Regions from separate parts of the Lachnoanaerobaculum sp. Marseille-Q4761 genome, predicted to be linked through region 2. Evidence: predicted binding sites of a transcription regulator. Region 2 holds the regulator's gene; each other region holds the start of a gene.
What was found. Region 2 encodes Rex, which represses fermentation and respiration genes when NADH is low (regulators of the CRP and FNR family bind a similar motif). Its sites were predicted from a motif close to ATTGTTAANTANTTAACAAT; they were not measured.
Positions count from the first base shown of each region.

Region 1: J4O15_RS12565 (acyl-CoA carboxylase subunit beta) is a predicted target of Rex. The motif match lies at 1,759-1,778, and genes of this name have one in related genera.
Region 3: J4O15_RS09025 (4Fe-4S dicluster domain-containing protein) is a predicted target of Rex. The motif match lies at 1,641-1,660, and genes of this name have one in related genera.

Region 1 is NZ_JAGEKB010000003.1:297,703-300,993, reverse strand. Features, by position in the region: gene J4O15_RS12575 (phosphopentomutase) at 1-804, shown strand, start outside; gene J4O15_RS12570 (purine-nucleoside phosphorylase) at 826-1,647, shown strand; gene J4O15_RS12565 (acyl-CoA carboxylase subunit beta) at 1,874-3,291, shown strand, end outside.
Region 2 is NZ_JAGEKB010000003.1:52,033-55,323, forward strand. Features, by position in the region: gene alr (alanine racemase) at 1-62, opposite strand, end outside; gene J4O15_RS11395 (NAD(P)H-hydrate dehydratase) at 49-927, opposite strand; gene acpS (holo-ACP synthase) at 945-1,313, opposite strand; gene J4O15_RS11405 (redox-sensing transcriptional repressor Rex) at 1,306-1,962, opposite strand; gene J4O15_RS11410 (ABC-F family ATP-binding cassette domain-containing protein) at 2,282-3,291, shown strand, end outside.
Region 3 is NZ_JAGEKB010000002.1:395,000-398,290, reverse strand. Features, by position in the region: gene J4O15_RS09035 (elongation factor G) at 1-830, shown strand, start outside; gene J4O15_RS09030 (sortase B protein-sorting domain-containing protein) at 973-1,566, shown strand; gene J4O15_RS09025 (4Fe-4S dicluster domain-containing protein) at 1,780-3,291, shown strand, end outside.

The sequences.
Region 1 (3,291 bases), 250 kb from region 2:
AAGTCCGCATCGGGAACCGAGATACTTGAAGAGCTTGCCGAAGAGGAAATAAATACAGGGGCAATGATTGTATATACTTCTGCCGATTCTGTATTGCAAATTTGCGGAAATGAAGAGACCTTTGATTTGCAAAATCTGTACAGATGTTGTGAAATAGCAAGAGAGCTTACAATGAAGGATGAGTGGAAGGTCGGAAGAGTTATTGCAAGACCTTATGTAGGTAAGAAAAAGGGTGAGTTTAAAAGAACTTCCAACAGACATGATTATGCACTTAAGCCATTTGGAAAAACAGCTCTCAATGTATTAAAAGATAATGGGTTTGATGTTATTTCTATCGGAAAGATAAATGATATATTTGTCGGAGAAGGAATAACAAAGGCATATCATTCAGATTCCAGCGTACATGGCATGGAACAGACTATTGATATGTTAAATGAAGATTTTACAGGTCTTTGTTTTACAAATCTTGTGGATTTTGATGCACTTTGGGGACATAGAAGAGATCCTATAGGCTATGCAAAGGAAATAGAGAAATTTGATATAAAGCTGGGTGAGTTTATGGAAAAGATGAATGAGGATGATTTAATTATACTCACCGCAGACCATGGAAATGATCCTACTCATACGGGAACGGATCATACCAGAGAAGCTGTTTTCTTTATGTCATATTCAAAGAAATTTGATGGCGGAAAATTACTTGATACAACCGATACTTTTGCAGTAATAGGTGCAAGTATAGTAGATAACTTTGGTTTAAAGATGCCTGAAAATACTATAGGTTACAGTATTTTAAGCAGCATCTAGGAGTTTTTAAAAGGAGTTTATATGAATCCGATTTATGAAAAGGTAAAAAAAAGTTATGATTACATAAGGACTGTTACGGATTTCACCCCTGAGGTCGCTTTGGTACTTGGCTCAGGACTTGGTGAGTTTGCAAAGCATATGGAAGTGGAATGTGAGATACCTTATTCAAATATCGAGGGTTTCCCCGTATCAACTGTAGCAGGACATGACGGAAAGTTTTTATTCGGCACTGTTGAGGGTGTAAAAACCGTTATAATGAAGGGAAGAGTTCACTACTATGAAGGATACCATGTTACGGATGTTGTACTTCCTACAAGACTTATGATAATGCTCGGAGCAAAAAAACTTATACTTACCAATGCGGCAGGAGCTGTAAATACCTCATATAAACCCGGTGATTTAATGCTCATTACCGATCATATATCCACCATAGTACCTTCGCCGCTTATAGGTGAAAATATAAGTGAATTCGGGACAAGATTCCCTGATATGAGCAATGTATATTCAAAAAGACTTCAAGATGTGGTAAGAAAGTCGGCTGATGAAGCAGGAGTTACTTTAAGAGAGGGTGTATATATGCAGTTTAGCGGCCCTGCTTATGAAACACCTGCCGAGGTGAAGCTTGCAAGACTGCTCGGTGCGGATGCGGTGGGTATGTCCACAGCGATAGAGGCTGTAGCCGCCAATCATATGGGAGTTGAAATCTGCGGTATTTCATGCTTTACAAATATGGCTGCAGGGATACTTGACCGTCCGCTCAGTCATGAAGAGGTTTCAGAGGCGGCAAATAAGGTTTCTCATATATTTGAGGGATTGGTAAAGAGTATTATAAAGAATATATAATAATGAGGGGGCTTTTGCCTCCTTTTTAATAATATAATTCTACGTAAGTGAATATAATTTTCAGATTTAAACCCTTGTTTTTTTATTAAATTCATTATAAAATAGCTTAAGATTGTTTTGTATTTAACAATATTGGTGGCACTATATTGTGTACTTAAATATGGTGCCTGGATGGTCAAAATTTACTTTGATTATCGAATCTTATTAATTATACGGAGGTTTGTATATGGCTCAAATAGGAGTTTCTGCTATGAAACGAATTGAAGATTTGCTAGATACCGGAAGTTTTGTGGAGATTGGCTCATATATAAGTTCAAGAAACACAGATTTTAATCTATCGGGCAAGGATACTCCAAAAGACGGTGTATTAACAGGTTATGGTACGATTAATGACAGTCTGGTATATGTATATAGTCAAGACCCTTCAGTACTTGGCGGATCTATAGGAGAGATGCATGCTAAAAAAATCGTTGCATTATATGATATGGCAATGAAAATGGGTGCACCTGTTATAGGTCTTATCGACTGTGCCGGTTTGAGACTTGAAGAGTCTTTTGATGCATTGGATGCCTTTGGAAAAATATATTTGGCACAGACCAAAGCGAGTGGTGTGATACCGCAGATACAGGCGGTGTTCGGACTTAGCGGAGGTGGAATGGCAATAAGCAACGGACTTAGTGATTTTGTGTTTATGGAGAAGGACAGTGCAAAAGTATTTGTGAATTCACCTAATGCCATTGCAGGAAATTCGCAGGATAAAAATGATTATTCCTCTGCCAAATTCCAGGCTGAGGAGACAGGATTGGCTGATTTTATAGGAACTGAATCAGAGATTATTACAGGTGTAAGAGAGCTTATTTCTTTACTTCCTGCAAATAATGAAGATGATATGTCATATATTGAATGCAATGATGATTTAAACAGAACTACAGCCGAACTTGACGGAAGAATAAAGGATCCTGCACTTGCTCTTGCTACAATTTCCGACAGCGGATATGTACTTGAAGTAAAAAAAGACTTCGCAAGGGAGATGTTTACAGGATTTATCAGATTGAACGGTAATACTGTAGGAGCTATAGCCAACAGAAGTCTTTTATATGATGAAAATGGAGAGATTGTACAGGAGTTTGAGAATGTATTATCTCATCAGGGAAGTGACAAGGCGGCAGAGTTTGTTGTATTTTGTGATGCATTCAATATCCCTGTTTTAACAATTGTGGATGTAAAGGGATATAGAGCTACAAAATGCAGTGAAAGAAGGATGCCCAAAAACGGAGCAAAGCTTACATACGCATTTGCAAATGCAACAGTTCCAAAGGTAAGCCTCATAGTTGGAGATGCTTTGGGCAGTGCGGCACTTTCAATGAATTCAAAATCAACAGGTGCTGATATAGTGTTTGCATGGGAAAGTGCAAAAGTCGGCATGATGAATGCAAGTGAAGCCGTAAAAATAATATACTCTAAAGAAATTGATTCAAGTGATGATATAAAGGCTACTCTTGAGGAGAAGACAAGAGAGTATGAGAATTTACAAAATTCAGTGATATATGCCGCAAGAAGAGGATATGTGGATGATATTATCACAGTAGCTGACACAAGAAAAAGATTATTGGCTGCCTTTGAGATGCTTTTTACAAAGAAAGA
Region 2 (3,291 bases):
ATTAAATTATGCTTTATAGCATCTAAATCCACCTTTGCATAAGCTCGTCTATATGAGTCCATTTTTCTTCCTTCTATTTAGCACCTCTCCGATATTATCAATGATTTCTCTTGCAAGGATGCTGTGTTCTCCATATTTTCTGCCTGCAAGACTGCCTGCCATGCCATGAATAAATACTCCAAGTGCCACAGCCATATCATCCTCTATTCCAAGGCAGAACATACCTGCTATTATACCGCAGAGTACATCACCGCTTCCGGCTTTTGCCATAGCGGCACTTCCGGATTTATTTATAAAAATATCATCCTTGGCGGCAATAACGCTTTGATGAGATTTAAGTACAACCGTAATTCCATATTTAGAGGCATATTCACCTGCATATTTTACAGGTTCCGATAATATCTCGTCTATTGATATATTTATAAGTCTGGACATCTCTCCGATATGAGGTGTTATAATAACATTGTCGGTATAGTATTTTGTAAGTGTATTGTCAGCGGCAATAATATTTAAAGCGTCGGCATCTATTATCATAGGTACATAGCATTCCGACAATACATATTCGACTATGGTTTTGGCATAATAATCTGTGGAAAGTCCGGGACCTAGTACTACAACACTTGACCAGTCAAGGCATTTTTTTACCTTTCCTATAAAGCCTTCCTTATTTTCAAAGGCTTCTCTCTCATCATATGTTGTAATTATAGCTTCAGGTAAAAGAGTTTGTAAAATTGTTCTGTTTTTATTTACAGTGAATATTCTTACAAGTCCTGCACCCGAGCGATATGCCGCCATTGCACTCAAAAATGCAGCACCGCTCATACCGGTACTGCCTGCAATAACAAGCACATGCCCATAACTTCCCTTATTTGCATTCTTTTTTCTGTCAGGTATATATTTTAATGCAGTTTCATCAAGAACTCTCATATCCTTTTCTCCACATATCAATCCGATTCTATTACCACCATTGCAATAGCAAGTGAATTTGTATTGCTTATAGATACATGAATTTTTCCCACGGCAATACCTTTTAGATGAACATTTGACATATTACATATTCTAATAAAAGGTTTACCATAATCATCTCTAAGCACTTCCAAATCCTTTAGTTTTACACCTCTAAAACCTGTTCCCAATGCCTTTACAAAGGCTTCCTTTACAGCAAAATTTCCTGCCAAAAAGCTGTCTGTATTTCTTGACTTTGCCATTTCTATCTCACTGTAGGTGAAAGCCTTTTTTAAAAAAAAATCTTTTTTTATTGCTCTTGATATTCTATCTATTTCTATTATATCGGTTCCGATACCTCTAATCATACTTTCCTTCAAAAGGTATTGCATCTACATTACTGACTCTGTATGAAAGTCTCATTAAAGATTCTGAAAGATGCACATTCTCAACTACCACATCATCAGGAACTACAAGATCTGTATGCGCAAAATTCCAAATCGCCTTAATACCTGACTTTATCAGTCTGTCTGCAACCTCCATAGCACGAGTCTTCGGTATGGTAAGTGCGGCAATCTGTATATCATTCTCAGCTATAAATTTTTCGAGATTTTCAAGAGAATATATTCTTGCACCACGAACGGTCTTATTAAACAGATTAGGATCCACATCAAACATTGCTTTAATAAGAAATCCTCTTCTCTCAAAATTTGCATAGTTTGCAATGGCCTTACCTAAATGTCCTGCACCGATTATGATAACATTGTGCTGGCGATCAATACCCAGTATTTTAGCAATCTCATTGTACAGATATCTTACATTATATCCATAACCCTGTTGTCCGAAACCGCCAAAATTATTAAGATCCTGTCTGATTTGAGAAGCCGTAACCTTCATCCTCTCACTCAGTTCCTTGGAGGATATTCTTTCAACACCCTCTTCAGAAAGCTCACCCAAGTATCTGTAGTATCTTGGTAATCTTGATATAACCGCCCTTGATATTTTTCTTTCTTCCATAGTTACTCCGCCTCAGACATTGATTTATGTAAAATAGATAAGAAAAGTAAAATCAAAGTCCGATACAAATGCCCTCAAAAGCATCTGTTTAATCCTTCCTAAATATGCTTAGCAATTCCATTTGTTAAGAATTCTACAATTAGTATATTATCTATTAATATAAATGTCAATACAGATATATATAGTAATATTTTTATATTTTACTCTTCACTTGAGTTATTATATTCTTAATACACATAATGTTTTGTTCCATTTTCCTTGCATTCAAATACATATTTAAGCTATACTAATGTGGATTATAAGACTAAGGAGGCAAATTTTGATTTTAACTGCCACAAATATCTCAAAGTCTTTTGGAAGCAATGAGATAATAAAAGATGCAAACTTTTTAGTCAATGAACATGAAAAAGTTGCTATAGTTGGTGTAAACGGTGCCGGTAAAACCACTCTTTTAAAAATACTTATCGGTGAAGAACATGCCGATAGCGGTAATGTTATACCGGCAAAGGATGCAAAGCTTGGGTATTTACGCCAAATAAATAATGTTGATTCAAAACTAAGTATAATTGATGAATTATACACCGTAATAGAGCATATATTAAGCATGGAAAAAAGAATGCTTGATATGCAGGAGCAGATGCAGCATCTTAGCGGTGAGGCTTTGGAAGAATTATATTCCTCATATACCGCTCTTACACATAATTATGAGCTTATGGACGGATATGCCGCAAAAAGCAAGGTTACGGGTATTTTAAAAGGCTTGGGATTTAATGAAAATGAATTTGACAGAAAAATAAATACTCTCTCGGGTGGTCAAAAGACCAGAGTGTTCCTTGCCAAACTATTACTTGAAGAGCCGGATATTATTTTACTTGACGAGCCTACAAACCACCTGGATTTAAGAAGTATAGAATGGCTTGAGTCCTATCTTTTAAACTATAAGGGTGCGGTAATAATAGTATCTCATGACAGATATTTTCTTGATAAAATAGTAAGTAAGGTCATAGATATAGAAAACAGTGTCGTAACTATGTATAGCGGCAATTATTCCGACTTTTCAGCTAAAAAACAAATGTTGATTGATGCAAAAATGAAGGAGTATTTAAATCAACAGCAGGAAATAAGGCACCAAGAGGCTGTTATCAGTAAGTTAAAGCAATTTAACAGAGAAAAGTCAATAAAAAGAGCTGAAAGCCGTCAAAAACAGCTTGAGAAAATAGAAAGAGTTGAAGCTCCGCAAACTCATATAGAAAATATGCGACTTTCTTTAGATATTTCAAAGGAAAGCGGTAAGGATGTGCTCTCTGTAAACAATCTCTCAAAAAGTTT
Region 3 (3,291 bases), on a different contig from region 2:
GTCTGTCAAAACTTATGGAAGAGGATTTGACTCTTAAGCATACAAATGATACTTTAAACAGACAGACTCTTCTCTATGGAATAGGTGATCAACAACTTGAAATTGTAGTTAGCAAACTTTTAGATAGATATAAGGTAAAGATAGAGCTTTCAAGACCTAAGGTGGCATTTAAAGAAACTATCAGACAAAAGGTAGAGGCTGCCGGAAGATACAAAAAGCAATCAGGCGGACATGGACAGTTCGGTGATGTTAAGATGAGTTTTGAACCTTCAGGAGATCTTGAGAAACCGTATGTATTTGAAGAAACCGTATTTGGAGGATCCGTACCGAAGAATTACTTCCCTGCAGTAGAAAAAGGTGTGGCTGAATGCTGTATAAAGGGACCTTTGGCTGCGTATCCTGTAGTAGGTGTTAAGGCAACACTTTTAGACGGATCATATCATCCGGTTGACTCATCAGAGATGGCATTTAAGATGGCTGCCACCATTGCATTTAAGGACGGATTTATGAAGGCTGTTCCTGTATTATTGGAGCCTATATATACAGTAAGTGTAGTAGTTCCGGATAAGTTTACAGGTGATGTAATGGGAGATCTGAACAAGAGACGCGGCAGAGTGCTCGGTATGGAATCAATCAATCACGGTAAGCAGATAATAAGAGCTGATGTACCTATGCTTGAGCTTTTCGGATATAATACGGATCTGCGCTCTATGACAGGAGGTATCGGTGTATTCAGCTATGAATTTGCAAGATATGAGCAGACACCGGGAGATATTCAAAAGAAAGAAGTTGAAGCAAGGGCTTCGAAATTGGATGGTGATTCCGAATAAATAATTATTTAACAGTAACTGTAATATTATCGTAAGAAAACTTACTATAATGTTACATATTACACAAGGGGGTTGAATTTTATTTCATATAACGCTATATTAGTGACAACAAAAAGTTTATATGAAAAGGAGATATCATGCCATGCGTTTAACAAAATTCAAAAAAACGGTTTTCTCAGTAGGTCTAGGTGTAAGCCTGGTTTCAGGTGCAATGGTTGCACTTGCTGAGACACCCCAGGTTATAACAAGAGTAAGTGCAGATGCTCAGCATTCTCAGGTTATCGAGGATGGTAATACTACTTACATCATCCAGGCACCGGGACAGAGAGCTCCATCACCTATTGTTACACCGGGTGTCACTACCAATATAATAAGATCTACAGCATCAAATGCAACTTCTTCAAATGCAACTTCATCGAATGCATCAAGATCCAGAAGTTCATCAGGTGGTTCAGGTTCAGGCTCTTCAAGAGGCGGCGGTAGTGCAAGACCTGTTACTACAGCACCAGGTAATCCGACACCTTCACAGGGTTCATCACCTTCACCTACAAACAGTGCTACACCTGTAGATCCAAGCAGAGGTTCAAATGTAGGCGATGTAAATGCTGCTAAACGTGGTAAGTTAAATGTTCCAAAGACAGCTGATCCTTCAGCAATGGGACTTTACACAGCATTACTCGGATTCTCAGCTGCAGCAGGTGCATTAGTAGTTTCAACAAAGAAAAAAGAAGATTAATAATTAAAAACTTTAAGGGCGGACCGTTACGGTCTGCCTTTTTTGGTATATTTGTTTTTTATAAAGAACAAGAAATTGCTAATAAAATAACAAACATCCTTTCTTTTATTACTTAAATATAGTAGAATATCATTGCTCGGTATAGAAAACAGTAAGTAAAAAAGAGGCTGTTTATACTATATATGTTTGATTTATTTTAGTGGAGGAATATTTGTGAGAGGTGTTGAAACAAGAATTCAGGAAATAAGACATAGAATTTTTAGAGAAGTTGCCAGAATGGCATATCACACAGAATGGCCTGTGGATAAAAGAATAGAGGAACTCCCTTATAAAATTATTCCGGGTGAGGTGGGGAATTTTAGAAATAATGTTTTCCTGGAAAGAGCTATAGTAGGTGAAAGATTAAGGCTTGCTATGGGATTGCCTTATAGAAGTGCGGCAAATCATGCGCCTGTGTCGGAAGGCATTGAGCTGGCTGATAAGGCTGAAACATATTATACACCACCATTAATAAATATAATAAAGTTCGCCTGCCATGGTTGTGTGGAAAAAAGGGTATATGTAACTGACGGTTGCCAGGGATGCTTGGCACATCCATGTTCCGAGGTATGCCCGACAGGTGCGGTAAAGATTGATAAGGAAAGCGGATTTTCAAGTATAAATCAGGAAAAATGTATTAAATGCGGAAGATGTGCAAATGTTTGTGCATACAATGCTATAATTGTACAGACAAGACCATGCGCGGCGTCTTGCGGTATGGATGCAATTTCTTCGGATGAAAACGGTAAGGCGGATATTGACTATGATAAATGTGTATCCTGTGGACAGTGTCTTGTAAACTGTCCTTTCGGAGCTATTTCAGATAAATCACAGATTTTCCAGACAATAAGAGCTATCCAGTCGGGAGACAGAGTATATGCGGCTATCGCACCGGCTTTTGTAGGCCAGTTCGGACCTAAGGTTACACCCGGGAAACTTCGTGCCGCAATGAAAGAACTTGGATTTGCCGATGTATTTGAGGTGGCAATCGGTGCCGATTTGTGTGCTACACAGGAGGCTTTTGACTTCCTTGAAGAAGTACCTGAGAAATTACCTTTTATGGGTACATCATGCTGTCCTTCATGGTCCTTGATGGCAAGGAAATTATTCCCTGACCGGGCTGAATGTATATCAATGGCACTTACACCTATGACACTTACAGCAAGACTTATAAAGAAACAGCATCCGGAAGGAAAAGTGGTATTTATAGGACCGTGTTCCGCAAAGAAGCTTGAGGCTATGTGGACCGAGGTAAGAAGTGAAGTGGATTTTGTACTTACATTTGAGGAGATGGCGGGAATATTTGATGCAAAGCATATAGATATAGAGAATCTTGCAGAAGATCCAAACGGTGTCAATGATGCATCTACAGACGGAAGAAACTTTGCTGTATCGGGAGGAGTTGCAAAGGCGGTTGTAGGCGTTATCAAAAGCCAATATCCTGATAAGGAAGTAAAGATAATGAATGCGGAAGGTCTTGCTGAATGCAGAAAGATGATGACTATGGCAAAGGCAGGCAAGTATCCCGGATATCTTCTTGAAGGTATGGCATGTCCGGGCGGTTGTGTAGCGGGACCGGGAACAATGCAGAATATTAAAAAATCCCAGGGAGCTGTAAATCAGTATGCAGCCAAAGCAAGTCACGGCATTGCAATTGAGACTGAATCTGTAAAAGAGCTTGATAAG